One region of the Alteromonas fortis genome, then DNA from elsewhere that is predicted to be linked to it. Evidence: predicted binding sites of a transcription regulator. Region 1 holds the regulator's gene; each other region holds the start of a gene.
The links. The regulator sigma-54, encoded in region 1, starts transcription at its own class of promoters, with help from an activator protein. The targets are predictions, from matches to a motif close to GTTGGCACGNNNNTNGNNT.
Positions count from the first base shown of each region.

Region 2: the regulator sigma-54 is predicted to act here: its motif matches at 1,242-1,260, upstream of PCAR9_RS11760 (BON domain-containing protein).
Region 3: the regulator sigma-54 is predicted to act here: its motif matches at 1,180-1,198, upstream of PCAR9_RS16455 (EF-hand domain-containing protein).
Region 4: the regulator sigma-54 is predicted to act here: its motif matches at 1,515-1,533, upstream of PCAR9_RS04700 (flagellar assembly protein T N-terminal domain-containing protein).

Region 1 is NZ_LR812090.1:810,835-814,359, reverse strand. Features, by position in the region: gene lptC (LPS export ABC transporter periplasmic protein LptC) at 1-254, shown strand, start outside; gene lptA (lipopolysaccharide transport periplasmic protein LptA) at 223-768, shown strand; gene lptB (LPS export ABC transporter ATP-binding protein) at 771-1,496, shown strand; gene PCAR9_RS03615 (RNA polymerase factor sigma-54) at 1,570-3,051, shown strand; gene hpf (ribosome hibernation promoting factor) at 3,082-3,369, shown strand; gene ptsN (PTS IIA-like nitrogen regulatory protein PtsN) at 3,383-3,525, shown strand, end outside.
Region 2 is NZ_LR812090.1:2,708,145-2,711,669, reverse strand. Features, by position in the region: gene PCAR9_RS11765 (endonuclease/exonuclease/phosphatase family protein) at 1-847, opposite strand, end outside; gene PCAR9_RS11760 (BON domain-containing protein) at 1,295-1,894, shown strand; partial or broken gene PCAR9_RS20090 (polysaccharide lyase family 7 protein) at 2,531-3,525, opposite strand, start outside.
Region 3 is NZ_LR812090.1:3,837,657-3,841,181, forward strand. Features, by position in the region: gene PCAR9_RS16450 (DNA polymerase II) at 1-1,066, shown strand, start outside; gene PCAR9_RS16455 (EF-hand domain-containing protein) at 1,323-1,901, shown strand; gene PCAR9_RS16460 (AMP-binding protein) at 2,259-3,525, shown strand, end outside.
Region 4 is NZ_LR812090.1:1,089,285-1,092,809, forward strand. Features, by position in the region: gene PCAR9_RS04695 (transglutaminase-like cysteine peptidase) at 1-103, opposite strand, end outside; gene PCAR9_RS04700 (flagellar assembly protein T N-terminal domain-containing protein) at 271-1,452, opposite strand; gene PCAR9_RS04705 (LPP20 family lipoprotein) at 1,786-2,223, shown strand; gene flgN (flagellar export chaperone FlgN) at 2,382-2,813, opposite strand; gene flgM (flagellar biosynthesis anti-sigma factor FlgM) at 2,885-3,214, opposite strand; gene flgA (flagellar basal body P-ring formation chaperone FlgA) at 3,317-3,525, opposite strand, start outside.

The DNA of each region.
Region 1 (3,525 bases):
TATATAACAATGAATTAATTCAGCTTGAAGATAGCGTTGTTATCGAAAATCAAACCAGCGATGATTTTGTTAAAAGTTTATCCACGGAATACATACAGATAAATTTAGACACGAAACAAATGACATCTGATCAACCCGTTGAGATACTGGGCACGCAGTACCGTATTATAAGCAATGGGTTTAACGCGAATTTACGCACACAAGAATACGAGCTTTTAGATCATGTACAAACGACTTACTCCCCTAGCAACTAGCCTTCTACTTGCCATCGCTAGCGGTGCGGTAACAGCCAGTGAAGAAGATTTTTCACAACCCATTAAGATAGGGTCAAACACCCAGTTTATTGATGGTAAAAACAAAACAGCTCTGTACAAGGAAGATGTACTTATTACCCAAGGTTCACTACTAATCGAAGCTGATGAAGTAGAAGTAATAGCTACAGATGGCAGCGGCCGTGAAATATTTATCGCTCGTGGCAACCCTGCAAGCTATTCTCAATCACTAGAAGACGGTACACCGGTATCAGCGAAAGCTAATGAAATTCGCTATGAAGTAATTAATCGCACTATTTCTCTGGCGGGTAATGCTGAGCTACAGCAAGATACCAGTAAAGTGCAAGGTGATAAGATTACGTTCGATATGATTACTGAACAATTGCTTGCAACGGGTGGCGCCGGTGAAGATGGTGAAGGTCGTGTAACCACAGTGTTTACCCCTGACACCATTCGTAAAACATCGTCTAAGAAAGACAACGAGGACAATGAATAGCAATGGCAACTTTGAGCGCTAAAAACCTTGCTAAATCGTATAAATCGCGACAGGTTGTTCGCGACGTAAGCCTTTCAGTGTCTACCGGTCAAATTGTTGGTCTTCTCGGCCCTAATGGAGCTGGTAAGACCACTACTTTTTACATGATTGTAGGTTTGGTCAACTTAGACAAAGGCAAGATCGAAATTGATGATAATGAGCTTACTCACCAGCCAATGCATGAGCGCGCACGCCGCGGTATAGGCTACCTCCCGCAAGAGGCATCAATATTTAGAAAGCTTACGGTACATGAAAATATCATGGCCATTTTGCAAACCCGTAAAGATTTAAATTCACAACAGCAAGAAGAAGAAGCAGATGCCCTACTTGATGAATTTAATATCAACCATATACGTAATAGTACGGGGATGAGTTTGTCAGGGGGAGAACGGCGTCGCGTAGAGATTGCACGAGCTCTGGCAGCAAAACCACAGTTTATTTTGTTAGACGAACCATTTGCCGGTGTTGATCCAATATCAGTTAATGATATAAAGAAGATAATACAGCATCTGCGAGATAGGGGTATTGGTATCCTTATCACGGACCATAACGTACGCGAAACATTGGATGTTTGCGAAAAAGCGTACATTGTGAGTCATGGCGAGCTTATTGCGCAAGGAACTGCGGAACAGGTTTTAAGTAATCAAAAAGTAAGGGACGTATACCTAGGCGAACAATTCAGGCTATAGTTAGTGTAACCGAATTGTCACTTTTCAGTTTCGCTCTGGTATATTTAATTTAGAGCATTTAAATAAGACGTAGATGAAACCATCTTTACAGCTAAAATTTAGCCAACAACTTACCATGACACCTCAGCTGCAGCAGGCCATTAAGCTGCTGCAGCTTTCTACGCTTGATCTTCAGCAAGAGATTCAAGAAGCGCTCGACTCTAATCCGCTTTTAGAAGTGGAAGAAGGTAACGACGAGCCACAAGTAGAAAAGAACAATGTCGATAGTGACGATAGCGCTGCTGAAGCGACAGCTTCTGCATCAAGCGACACGCTAGAAGCAGGAGATGCACTGGAGAAGAATGACCTTCCCGATGAGCTACCTATCGACAGCACTTGGGATGAGTATTATTCCGCTTCTTCTGCGCCTGCACCTGGTCCATCTAATGATGATGAACAAATCTTTCAAGGTGAAACCACTGAAGACATCCAAGAGCACTTGCTTTGGCAAATGCGCCTCACTCATTTTTCGGATACTGACCGCGCCATTGCTACTGCAATCATCGATTCGATTGACGAATCAGGTTATTTGACCGTTACTCTTGACGATATCTTAGAAGCGGTCAACGATGATGATCTTGAAGAGCCTATCGAAATGGACGAAATAGAATGTGTACTTAAGCGCATTCAAATGTTCGACCCCATTGGTTCAGGTTCTCGTACCCCTCAAGAATGTCTTATGGTGCAATTGCGCCAGTTTTCAGAAGACACGCCGTGGCTTTCTGAAGCGAAGCAGCTTATTGAGGAATATTCAGATTTACTGAGCAGTAAAGACTACCGCACCCTAATGCGTAAGAGCCGATTAAAAGAAGATCAGCTGCGCGAAGCAATGCGTTTACTTCAAACCTTGAATCCTCGCCCAGGTAGTGCTTTAGTTACTAAAGAGCCTGAGTACGTTATTCCTGATGTCTCAGTAACCAAGAAAAATGGCCGTTGGGTGGTTGAGCTGAACCCCGACAGTCTGCCGAAATTAAGCGTAAATCAACAGTACGCAGCAATGAGTCGCCGTGCTAAGAACAGTAGCGATTCACAATTCATCCGCTCACACATGCAAGAGGCCAAGTGGTTCATAAAGAGCCTTGAATCTCGTAACGATACCTTAATGAAGGTCGCAAATTGTATTGTGCAGCAGCAAATGGGCTTTTTTGAGCACGGCCCGGAAATGATGAAACCAATGGTGCTAAATGATGTCGCAGAAATGGTAGATATGCACGAATCGACTATTTCCCGTGTGACAACGCAAAAGTATATGCATACGCCTCGTGGTATCTTCGAATTGAAGTATTTCTTCTCAAGCCACGTAGCAACTGAGTCAGGTGGTGAATGTTCATCTACAGCGATTCGTGCATTGATCAAGAAGTTAGTGGCTGCGGAAAATCCTAGCAAGCCGCTAAGTGATAGCAAGATTGCTTCGTTGTTGGCAGAGCAAGGCATAAAAGTCGCTCGGCGAACAATAGCAAAATATCGGGAATCGTTATCGATCCCACCGTCGAACCAACGCAAAAGCCTTATTTAACTAGGCTTAAATATATAAGGAAGACGAAATATGCAAATCAACCTCACTGGTCATCATGTCGAAATCACCGACTCTTTGCGTAATTATGTCGATACGAAGTTCAGCAAACTTGAACGTCACTTTGATCACATTTCTAATGTGCATGTCATCCTGAACGTTGAAAAATTAAATCAAAAAGCCGAAGCGACTGTTCATTTAAGTGGCGCTGAAGTATTCGCATCCTCAGAAAATACCGACATGTATGCGGCGATTGACAGCATGGTTGATAAACTCGACCGGCAGGTAATCAAGCATAAGGAAAAACTGAAAAAACATTAGTAGTTAATTAAGTATGGATATACAAGCCATCGTAAGTCTGGACCGCACCGAGTGTGCGGTTCAGTGTAATAGTAAAAAGCGAATTCTTGAGATCATCGCTGATATCGCTGCCAAGCAAAATGATAACATCGACCAGGCAACGGTTTTAAATAGCTT
Region 2 (3,525 bases), 1.9 Mb from region 1:
GATACTTTGCGTGGAACGTATTAAAAAAGCCTCGACCTTCCCTAGGGTCTAATAGGCCGCTTATTTTCTTAAATTTCCTGGTAGTAGGTGACCACGCGACGTCATTTAGATCGCCAGCGACTATGATTGGACCTTCTGTTTTAGCAATTTCCTCTCCGACTACGGTCAACTCGATATCCCTAGGTTTAGCATAGGTATTTTCGGTTGGGCTTGGCGGTTTTGGATGAAGAAAATAAAGCAGTACGTCCTGTCCATGATGGTTGATTTTTACCCTCATAGAGGGAACATCGTCTTCTATCATAAAACGCAGTGTAGCCTCTTCAAATGGGATCTTGCTGTATAGATGCATGCCGTAAAGATTTTCTAAAGGGCAAAATTTACGGTAAGGATACTCTGACTCTATTTCGCTAATGCCCTTTTGCCACTTTTCATTAGATTCAAGAGTAACCAGAAAGTCGGGGTGTTTATTGCGCACATGCTCAATGAGTTTGCGAAAATCATTATTTGGCATATATACATTACTGGAAAGCACGCTTAGTTTGCGACTTGTGTCTTCATTACCCACGCGTTGTACTTCACGCTTGTAAAGAGGAGTGTAGGGGATTATCCAAACAACCTGGTAAATCAAGCTAACAATTAAACCTACTACCAAAATTAGCGAAAGGCTATTTAACGGGGCGTAATACGTTGCTTTAAAAGCATACCCAATAAGTAATAAAGAAATAATTGCTGCTATCTGAAGTCGTGGAAACTCCCACACCCTTACCAACCAGTGTGAAGAAGGTAGAAGCGGAGCCCAGCTTACAGCGATAAAAAAGACTGATGCAGCAGTGAGTGCAGTATCCATGTCTAAATGGTCCTTGAATAAAACTGACAAAACACATCTTACCTAAACCAAAAAGTTAGTTGGCTTGGTAAAGGTTATGTGAATGATGATAAAACAATAGTTATAATTACGGCGGTTTACTAAAATAAGTTTAACCTTACCTTTCTATTGAGCGTCAGTATCTGTGCATAGTTCTATGTATCTTTTTAATGGTAATTCCACCATGTTGTTTCCACTGTTTTATTTCCATAGGAACATTAAGTGGCAACTTATGAATAGCGTAATTTCCAAGGGGCATACACAATTTGCTTGTGTTAAGTAAAAAATTCTCGAAATCAGGCAAAGTTTGCAAACTTCAGAAGACCGATATAATTGAAAGTCAATAATTAATGCATATAAAACAATAGGATATTATGTTGGCAAGGTTTTAGCACCTGTAGTTGTGAGTTTCGACAAAGGAGAAATGTTATGAAACGTTCAATTATTTCTATGATTGTTGCTACTACATTAACTACAGCTGCTTATGCTGGTGATATGGACACAGACAATAAGTGGGAAAAAGGTGCTAAAGACGCATGGATTGACGGTAAAGCAGAAGCTACGCTGTTGTTCAATGGCAATCTAGATTCATTCGACATTAACACCGACGTGAAAGACGGCAACGTCGTTCTTACAGGCAAGGTTGAAAATTCTGTCGATAAAAAACTAGCTGAAGAGTTGGTAACTAACATCGACGGTGTCACTTCGGTAGACAACAAGCTTACCGTTGTTGCTGATAACGATATGCACAAAGAGATGTCTGACGATATGGAAGACACTGTAGATGAAGGCACAAGCGAATTGACGGACGCCAAAATTGCTACAGTAATTAAAACTCGCCTTTTAATGGACACCGATATTTCAGGCTTTGACATTGATGTTGACGTAGAAAATGGTGTGGTAACACTGACTGGCGAAGTTGATTCTGACTCTGAGCGTGACCTAGCAGTGGAAATTGCTAAAAATGCTTCTGACGTAAAAGATGTTGAAAGCGACCTACGTGTAGTTACTGAAACTGCAATGAATTAAAGGTTTCTTTATCCGGATTAATCAAAAAGGGGCATTCGCCCCTTTTTTCTTGCCCAACCTAAGTAAGGTAGAATGTTTAGCACATCGACATAACTAATGTTTCCACTCTTCATCCAATAAGACAACTTCATCATTTTCAGATTTGATTTCTTTACGGGATTCAGTGCCATTTTCTGCCACAAGATAAAATTCGTAAATCGTAATATCAGTACCGTATTGCTTACTTTCAATGATACGTCTAATTTGATCAGAGTTTTCCTGCTTCTTTATAAGTGTTTTTACCGCGGAGGGTAAATCTTCCATAGTTAAATCCCGCTGTACTTCAACAATTTTCCACTGTTCGCCATCTTGCAGCATATCGAATTCTATTTCATTGCCGTTAGCGTCTTCACCTTCAACATCAAGATATACGTTATCGTGTTTGTATTCCTTCTCAACTTCTTGTATCGCAAAGTTAGGAGCAACACTTTTTATTGCCGTTAACGCGGAAGCCGGAACAGCATCTATGGATATCGCTTCTTTTTTGTTTAGTGTAGCGCCAATCTTAACATTGTCGCTTTTCGCCACAGGTCTTTGCGCCCCAGGTTTTTGCGCCCCAGGTTTTTGCGTAACAAGGTTCGCTTTGAAGGTTTCAGTCGGTTCGCTGCTTTCACCTACCGTTAAGTTGGAAAACGCGACCTGTACATAGTCACCATTTTTCTTATCTTCTTCCCAGTTTCCTGTACCCATACATGCAGCGTACCAAAAGCCGTCATCATCTTTAGTACTGCACTGGTTATAAGCGCCCGCTTTAAAATAATTCCAATCTAGCGTATAGCCGTAAGGATGATCATGCTGGTCTAGCTCACCATAGGCATTTACCCCATTGGCTAGATTAATAGCATAATTAACGGTTTTGTGTCCGTCTGATTTAAAGCTTAGGTACATCACATCACCGTGAACGTTAACTTCATAGCTAAAGCTCTCGTTAAGTTTAATACCTTCGCTACCCGGGTTTTCTGGATCGGTCCATAAATTTCCCCAAACTGGATAAGCAATATCAGTACGGTTTTTATCATTCTTGGGCAAGTTGCGCTCATACGTCCAGAATACGGAACCAGTTTCATGATGTGGCCACTTTTTATAATAAATCTTAAGTGGTTCATTACCCCAACCAAACCCTTTGACCTTTTTCTTCCATTTACTGGCGTGTATTTGGCTCACTACCACTGAAAAAGCCGGCGCTTTGTCAGGATATTTAGCTCTGGTAGCAACGTGCTGCACTTTAAGCGTGGCATTTAATTTTCCGCCTACTTGCGCAAAGCGGTCTGAAATAGGGTTGCTAGCGACAGTAAAGTTATTCTTGGGGGAGTGAGTTTTTATACGCGTGTTAGAACCGCGAAGCATGTGTCGAAGTTCGCTACGGGTATTAGATGAATTTTGAGTGGTTAGCGCTTTATTGGGCGCGGCAAAAACCATATTGCCTTCATCATCAACATAGAAAAAATCTTTGTGCTCAAAGCTCTGAATATCCTTTACGGATATTTCGTCAACTTTCCCATTGTTGTCTTTATCTGTAGGGATTGTGATTTTCCATTCGCTTAAATCAAACTTCTCAGCTGGAAGTGCTTCAGCATTAGTAAAGCCTGAAG
Region 3 (3,525 bases), 3.0 Mb from region 1:
CCCTTCTATTATTCGAACGTTCAAAATCGACCCTTTAGGGCTTGCGGAAGGGCTTAAGTCTCCATCAACCGCTATAGAAGGCTTCAAGGGTGCAGTATTTAGCCGTGAATCACATTTCTTGCCTTCTATCATTGAAAACCTATGGCTTCAGCGCGACGAAGCCAAAAAACAGAAAGACGCACCACGCTCTCAAGCGATTAAGATATTAATGAACTCTTTCTATGGAGTACTTGGTAGCGGAGGCTGTCCTTTTTACGATCCTCGTCTTGCGAGTTCAATTACATTGCGGGGGCATGAGATCATGCAAACCACCGCGAGTTGGATTGAAGAATTGGGCTATACAGTTATCTACGGTGATACCGATTCAACTTTTGTGCATGTTGAAGGAAATACTGCACTAGGTACACCTTCTGAAACAGGTCGCGAGCTTGCCAAAATTATTAACCAAAAATGGACTGAGTTACTTAAGCTTCAGTTCGACATTGATTGCCATTTGGAGATTGAGTTCGAATCTCACTTTTCTACCTTCTTTATGCCAACAATTCGTGGCTCTTCTGAAGGTAGTAAAAAACGCTACGCAGGGATGAAAGACGGTGAGCTTATCTTTAAAGGTTTAGAGAACGTGCGTTCGGATTGGACAGTACTTGCTAAAGTTTTCCAATACGAACTATACAAAAGAGTCTTTACCAATGAACCTGTAAAGCAGTACATCAATAAAACGCTAAACGCAGTAAAAGCGGGAAAGATGGATGAAGAGTTGGTCTATAAAAAGCGACTCAGAAAGCCACTTTCTTCGTATGTGAAATCTCTTCCCCCTCACGTTAAAGCGGCGAGACGGGCCGACAAATTATTTGAAGAACAGGGTTTACCACTTCGCTACCAATCTAATACTTCCATAGCCTATGTAATTACCGTTCAAGGGCCACAAACGCTGGAAACAATCTCTGCGCCGCTTGACTATGACCACTATATAGAGAAACAGATAAAACCCATTGCTGATAGTATATTGCCAATGATATCCCTTAGCTTTGAACGCATAGCTAACGCTCAACTTTCCTTATTTTAATTATGTTTATCTGTATGAAGATCTTTCAGGCTTCGTGACAAATTAACAAAAGCATTACACTCTGAATCTATTTCAAACTTTAGCTATTACAAATATTTTCAATAACTTAGCTCGTTGGCACGACAAGTGAATAAGATATTTGTGAGTAGCTAAATAGGTTTGTGCGAAGTATTAACTTCAATCAACATGCGTTCAATTTAGTGATTAGGGCAATTGATAGCCCGTGTTCGCAAAGAGAAACAGAAGGAATTTGATTATGAAGATCACAAAGTTAAGTATGATTACTAGTGCTGTTGTTGCAGCTACACTTTCTGCGTCAGCATTCGCAGGGCATCATGAAGAAAAAATTTCTAAGAGCTTTAATGCGCTCGATCAAGATGGTAATGGCTACATAGTCGGTTCAGAATCCTCAGGTACTATCGACAGCAAATTAGTATCTAAAATGGATACTGACGGCGACAGTATGGTTAGCCGCGCAGAATTTAATTCATTTGTTGACGAAAAACCATCTATGTTCAGTGACGAGGTTATCACGCAGGTAAAAACTGAAGGTACAACAGACGCTGTACTAACTGAAGAAGGCAATCCAGCACTTTTTTCTAAAGCTGATAACGAAATGATTTCAGAAAAGAATAAAGAGTTGCGCACTGAGATGTCTGCAACGGCCAATACTAAGTTCACTAAAATCGATATGGATAGCGATGGTAAGATTAGTAAGAAGGAACTAGATATGGCCGACGTTGAAGGCGACTTTGACTCAATGGATGAAGACGGAGATTCGTACATAACTCGTATGGAATACCGTACCTATTTTGAAGAGATTGAATCAGAATAGTTAAATTAAGTAATTCATAGTATTCCCAACTATGTAGCCCCGCTTAAAGTGCGGGGCTTTTTTATTTTCCCTCAAAAAATACAACCCCACTAAGTTCACCAGTTCGCCCACTAATAAATGGTCTGCGACGAAACGCTAATATTTTTCGTTGAACAGCACCGTATACGACCAACATCTTGTCGACAAAACGCATTTGCAACCATATTGTTAATAAAGGTTAAATATTTTGTTTGCACAATTGCGCATTCTGTAATTAGCGCAAAGGTCGCTATTGTGTACTTCGATTTCAAAATCATGATGGCGATTATCCAAAATCACATTTAAATCATATGCGTACGCGCATGGAGGCAAGGAATAATGGAATCAAATACACAGTTAAACACTGTATTTCCACTTCAAAAAAGTGAGTTTAGCGGTCCTAGTGATGCTGAACTTACATCACTCACAATAGGTCAATACTTCAAAAAGGTTGTCGACAATTATGGCGATAACCCAGCGATCATCGTAAAACATCAGAGTATTCACTGGACCTATCAGCAATACTGGCATGAAGTAGAACGTGTGGCCTGTGGTTTACTGGCCAATGGCGTAGAGCCTGGTGATCGAGTTGGGATATGGTCCCCCAATAACATCGAGTGGTCACTTGTACAAATGGCCACGGCAAGAATTGGCGCGATCATGGTATGTCTTAACCCAGCTTACCGCCCAGATGAATTAGCCTTTGCTATTAACAATGTCGGGGTAAAGCACTTGGTGATGGCACAGTCTTTTAAACACTCAAACTACATCGCCATTTTGAAAGAGCTAGCTCCTGAACTAGATTCTGACGAACAGAGTCAAACGGACGCGGCGCTATCGCTCTCGAAGCTCCCTTCTCTTAAACATGTATATACTATCGGTGAAACGTCTGTAGACGGCTTACAGGCATTTTCAAAACTGCAAGTAGAGCCTACTGAAGCTTTAAAATCGCAGTTAAAAGACATAGAAAGAACGCTAAATGCTGATGATAACATCAACATTCAATTCACCTCAGGCACAACGGGTAACCCGAAAGGCGCAACGCTCACTCATCGTAATATATTAAATAATGGTTTATTAGTATCAGAAGCTATGAGATTTACGCACCAAGACAAGCTTTGTATTCCCGTACCGCTCTATCATTGCTTTGGAATGGTGTTGGGCAACTTAGTCTGTTTAGCATCTGGTGCATGCGCAGTATTTCCTGGGGAGTCTTTTGACCCTGAACAAACGCTTCGCACAGTAGAAGAAGAAAAGTGTACAGGCTTGCACGGCGTGCCTACCATGTTCATCGCAGAGCTAGAGCTTCCTAACTTTGGAGGCTTCGATTTATCGAGCTTGAGAACAGGCGTTATGGCAGGAAGTACATGTCCTGAGGAACTAATGCGTAAAGTCCATAGTAAGTTTCATATGACCGAAGTCGTTATAGGTTACGGTCAAACAGAATGCAGCCCTATCAATCATATTACCGATATTGATTCACCATTTGAAAAACAGGTTAAAACAGTCGGCCGAGCTATGCCTCATACCGAAGTAAAAATTATCGACGCACAAGGCAGTACGGTTCCAATCGGAGAGCCAGGTGAGATTTGTGCAAGAGGCTATT
Region 4 (3,525 bases), 280 kb from region 1:
CGAGCTTTGGAAACTCGATAACATAGTGATCCCTCAGTTGTTGTCCAGCCAGTAGCAAGGCTACTAATGCTAAGCAGTGTGACGCAAACAGAGAAAGGGTCATATTTTTATTATGTAGGTCATACTAAAGTATAAGAGAGAGTACTTGTCTCTATCTGAAGTTTAAGTATTGGATACTATACGTAGTTATAGGTATAACACGGGTATGTTGATATTCCAACCCTGTTCCCCCAACGTCAGTGACTTACATTTGATAAAGTGAAAGCTAATTTACTTCTTAACTACAAAATCGTTTTCCTGAATATTCGCAGTAATTCCCGACGTAGCGTTGACTATCACAGACGAATTGCCATATGCACTATCAACAATAAATGTACCGGGGTAGAGCGTATATTGAAGATATCTTCTACCTCGATTATCGACCACCTCCTTGGCTTGATAAAGGTATAGTTCATCTTTTTCAGATATGCCATTATCTCGTCCAAGAGATACCGAAATTTTATTGTTCGCAATGCTGATCACTCGCCCCGTAACAGGTTGGCAAGCTGTTGCTTCTTTAATATCTTCTATCAATTGACTTATTAACGTATCAATTGCTTGGCCGTAGCGTGATTGCCAGAAGGTTGACGAAAATTCGTCAACGTCTTCAAACCTATCGAACGCCCATTCCTCATTAGTATCGTAAGAGGAACTGAACAGAAGACCGCCGTTTATCCCGTCATAAACTTGTACAGACATTGCGAACGCACGATATGAAGTGTCGCTTCGCCAAGGTGTAAATACAGATACTTCTTTTTGCGCAACACTTAAATCATCAATAACCCCGATAATGACAAATTGCGTGTTACTTTGATCTGATAGAGTACGTACGTTTTTGTCGGTATAACGGCTATCAAACTTTGCAGTATGGGGAGCAACGTAAGTAAGGCTCAGATTATCTGTCTGTTCTTGCATTGCCTTAGCTAATCGCTGTGTAAACGCCTTATCAAATTGCGGAATATTTCCTTGGGTCAGCTGTGCTCTGTTTCTTATCCTAAAGTGAGTAGTGGCAAAGTGTTTTTCGTCCCGCTGCGCTGAACATACTTCTCCTCTAGGAAAAATGTCTGCACGTACACTAACTGTGACTACATCACCGTTATAAGTTTCACTCACGAGCTCTAATTGCTCGACTTCGCCTGTCGAACGGATCGTCATTTCTTCGTTTTTCAGAAGCCCATTAGTGAGCTTGGCTACACTTTGCACTGACGCCCCAGCAAATAACATCGCTTGTTTGAGCGCATCCTGTGTCGCTGCGCGTTTTGCTGCTTCCTTGTTACCGTTCATTACCACAGCCTGTCCTGTGGCTTCATACCAAACGGCATGGGCTTGCCCAGCCATTAGGCCAAGTAGGCAAACAGCGGCCATCGCTCTACTTAAACATGCCATTAGCGTTGTTTTGCTTGCTTGTCGCACGTGACACCTCTGCGGTTGTTTAGTTATTGCGGTTAAATAATGTCGTAACCTTTGCGAGAACTATGCGAAAAAAGTGCCAATTAAAGGAGGAAGTTATTTTTAAAAACAAACGGGCGCATATATTGCTTACTTCCTTCGTACCAGGGTATATGACTGCAAACTGTCGTTATGGAATCTGATGTTATTCATAACGCTTTGTTGAAATGTTATTAGCCTATAAAGGCTATAAAGGTAAATATTTAGGCGTCACTAACTCGTCATTGATGCACAAAGAGGTTTTAAATTATGTGGTTGAGTGGACTAAAAAATTCGAGATTACTTTTGCGGTCTTCCATGTTTGGCCTAGCAATCTCTTTGAGTGGTTGTGGCATTATTGATAAACACGTCGAATGGGAAACCGTTGAGCCTGAAACTTACCCTGTTTTAAAGGCGATTGGTTACGCACCGATTTCATCGCAAAAAGGCGAGTCTGACAGTATGAAGCTAATAATGGCGATGAAAGCGTCAAAATTAGATGCATACCGCGAGTTGACCGAGCAGGTATACGGTCAAAAAATAGAAGGTAATCAGTCTGTATCACGCCTTGTAGTTGACAGTGAAACGTTACGCGCGTCTGTTGAGGGAGTAATTAGAGGCGCCGAGGTTGTTAAGACTTATCCCGTGGGTGAGGATACCTACGTTACGGAGCTTTCTTTAGATATGCAGCAAGTCTACGATATTTATTTGTCGACGGCTAAGCCGCGCCGAGTGAAAGATGTAAAGTATTACTAGGAAATAAGTTAAAGGCGGTTCGCGCTAATTACTTTGCAGTGGGATGCTAGAAAATACGTGATAATAGAGTGAACTTAGCTGTCTATGTAGTCAATGCACTGAGCGGTGAATGTACTGCGTGGTTAATGCTCTGCGACGATACAAAACTATTTAAAAGCCTAAGCACTCACTCCAGAGCCTAAAGTTCCGCCTTTCGGCTTACCTTTCTTGTCATAAGTGAGTGATTCTTTTGCTCGAACTTCCATCATCAAATTCCGCAAATGTGTGAGGCGTAGCTGTCCTTGCTCTACGGCTTTTTGATTAACCTGTGTTCGATATTTGCAATCTTCCAGAAGCTTCTTGGCGTCAGCCATTAATGCTTCATCGTCATCCGACATCGCATTTTCGTTGTCGATAGCATCTTCAATGCTTGCATCCAGCGATTGAATAGAACCCAGAAGGGCTGTTTTTTCGTCTAACAAATTCATCAAAGATTCAGCGTCACGCGAGCTAATGAGCTGCAGCTCTTTTTCAAGCAGTGACGCAAGTGAAGTCATTTGCTCCACTTGACGAGATAATGCTTGTGTTAACTGGCTTGCTTGTTCTGTCACTATACTTGTCTCATTGAACGTGTTTGATAAATTCTCGCTGATTTTTTAACACCAAACTATTTAGCACCAAATTATTTAGTTCCAAATATTTGGGATTCTAGTTTCGCGATTTTATTAGCAAGCACTTCAGGGTTAACCTTGTACTCACCACTTTGGATCGCTTTTTTAAGACGATCAACTTTTTCCTGATTCACTGGCGCCTCAGTCCCTTTTTTCTGAACTTGATTCAACTGCTGAGCAGATTGCGTCAGCGAAACGGAATCTTGTCTTGGCGCTTGTGCTGTTTGCGCAGACTGTGCTGAAGCCTGCTGTTGAGATTGTTGCGTCTGGTTCTGCTGCGCAACTTTCCCGTTATCAACGGGGGTTTTAGGTAACCCATTGTTTATATTGTTAATTGCCATAATCAGTCCTCACTACTTTTTGCCTCTAGTATGTATATCGGCCTTTTGGCAAATATCTTTAGCTAAATTGAGAACAAAATAGTAGATATTTATAGCCCACTTTTACAAGTGTATCACGACTTCTTCAGGGCTTGCGACTTTAGCAATAATGGCCTTCTGACTACTGGCATTTAAGACTTTTATGTTATCGCCAACCACACCATCTTGTTGCGCTATTCCTGCTGTCTTAACTTCCATTCCCGCAACCTCGGCGGTAATAGTGATTCTATCGCCTTTGCATACAAAGCATAGCATATTCGACTGTATCGCTT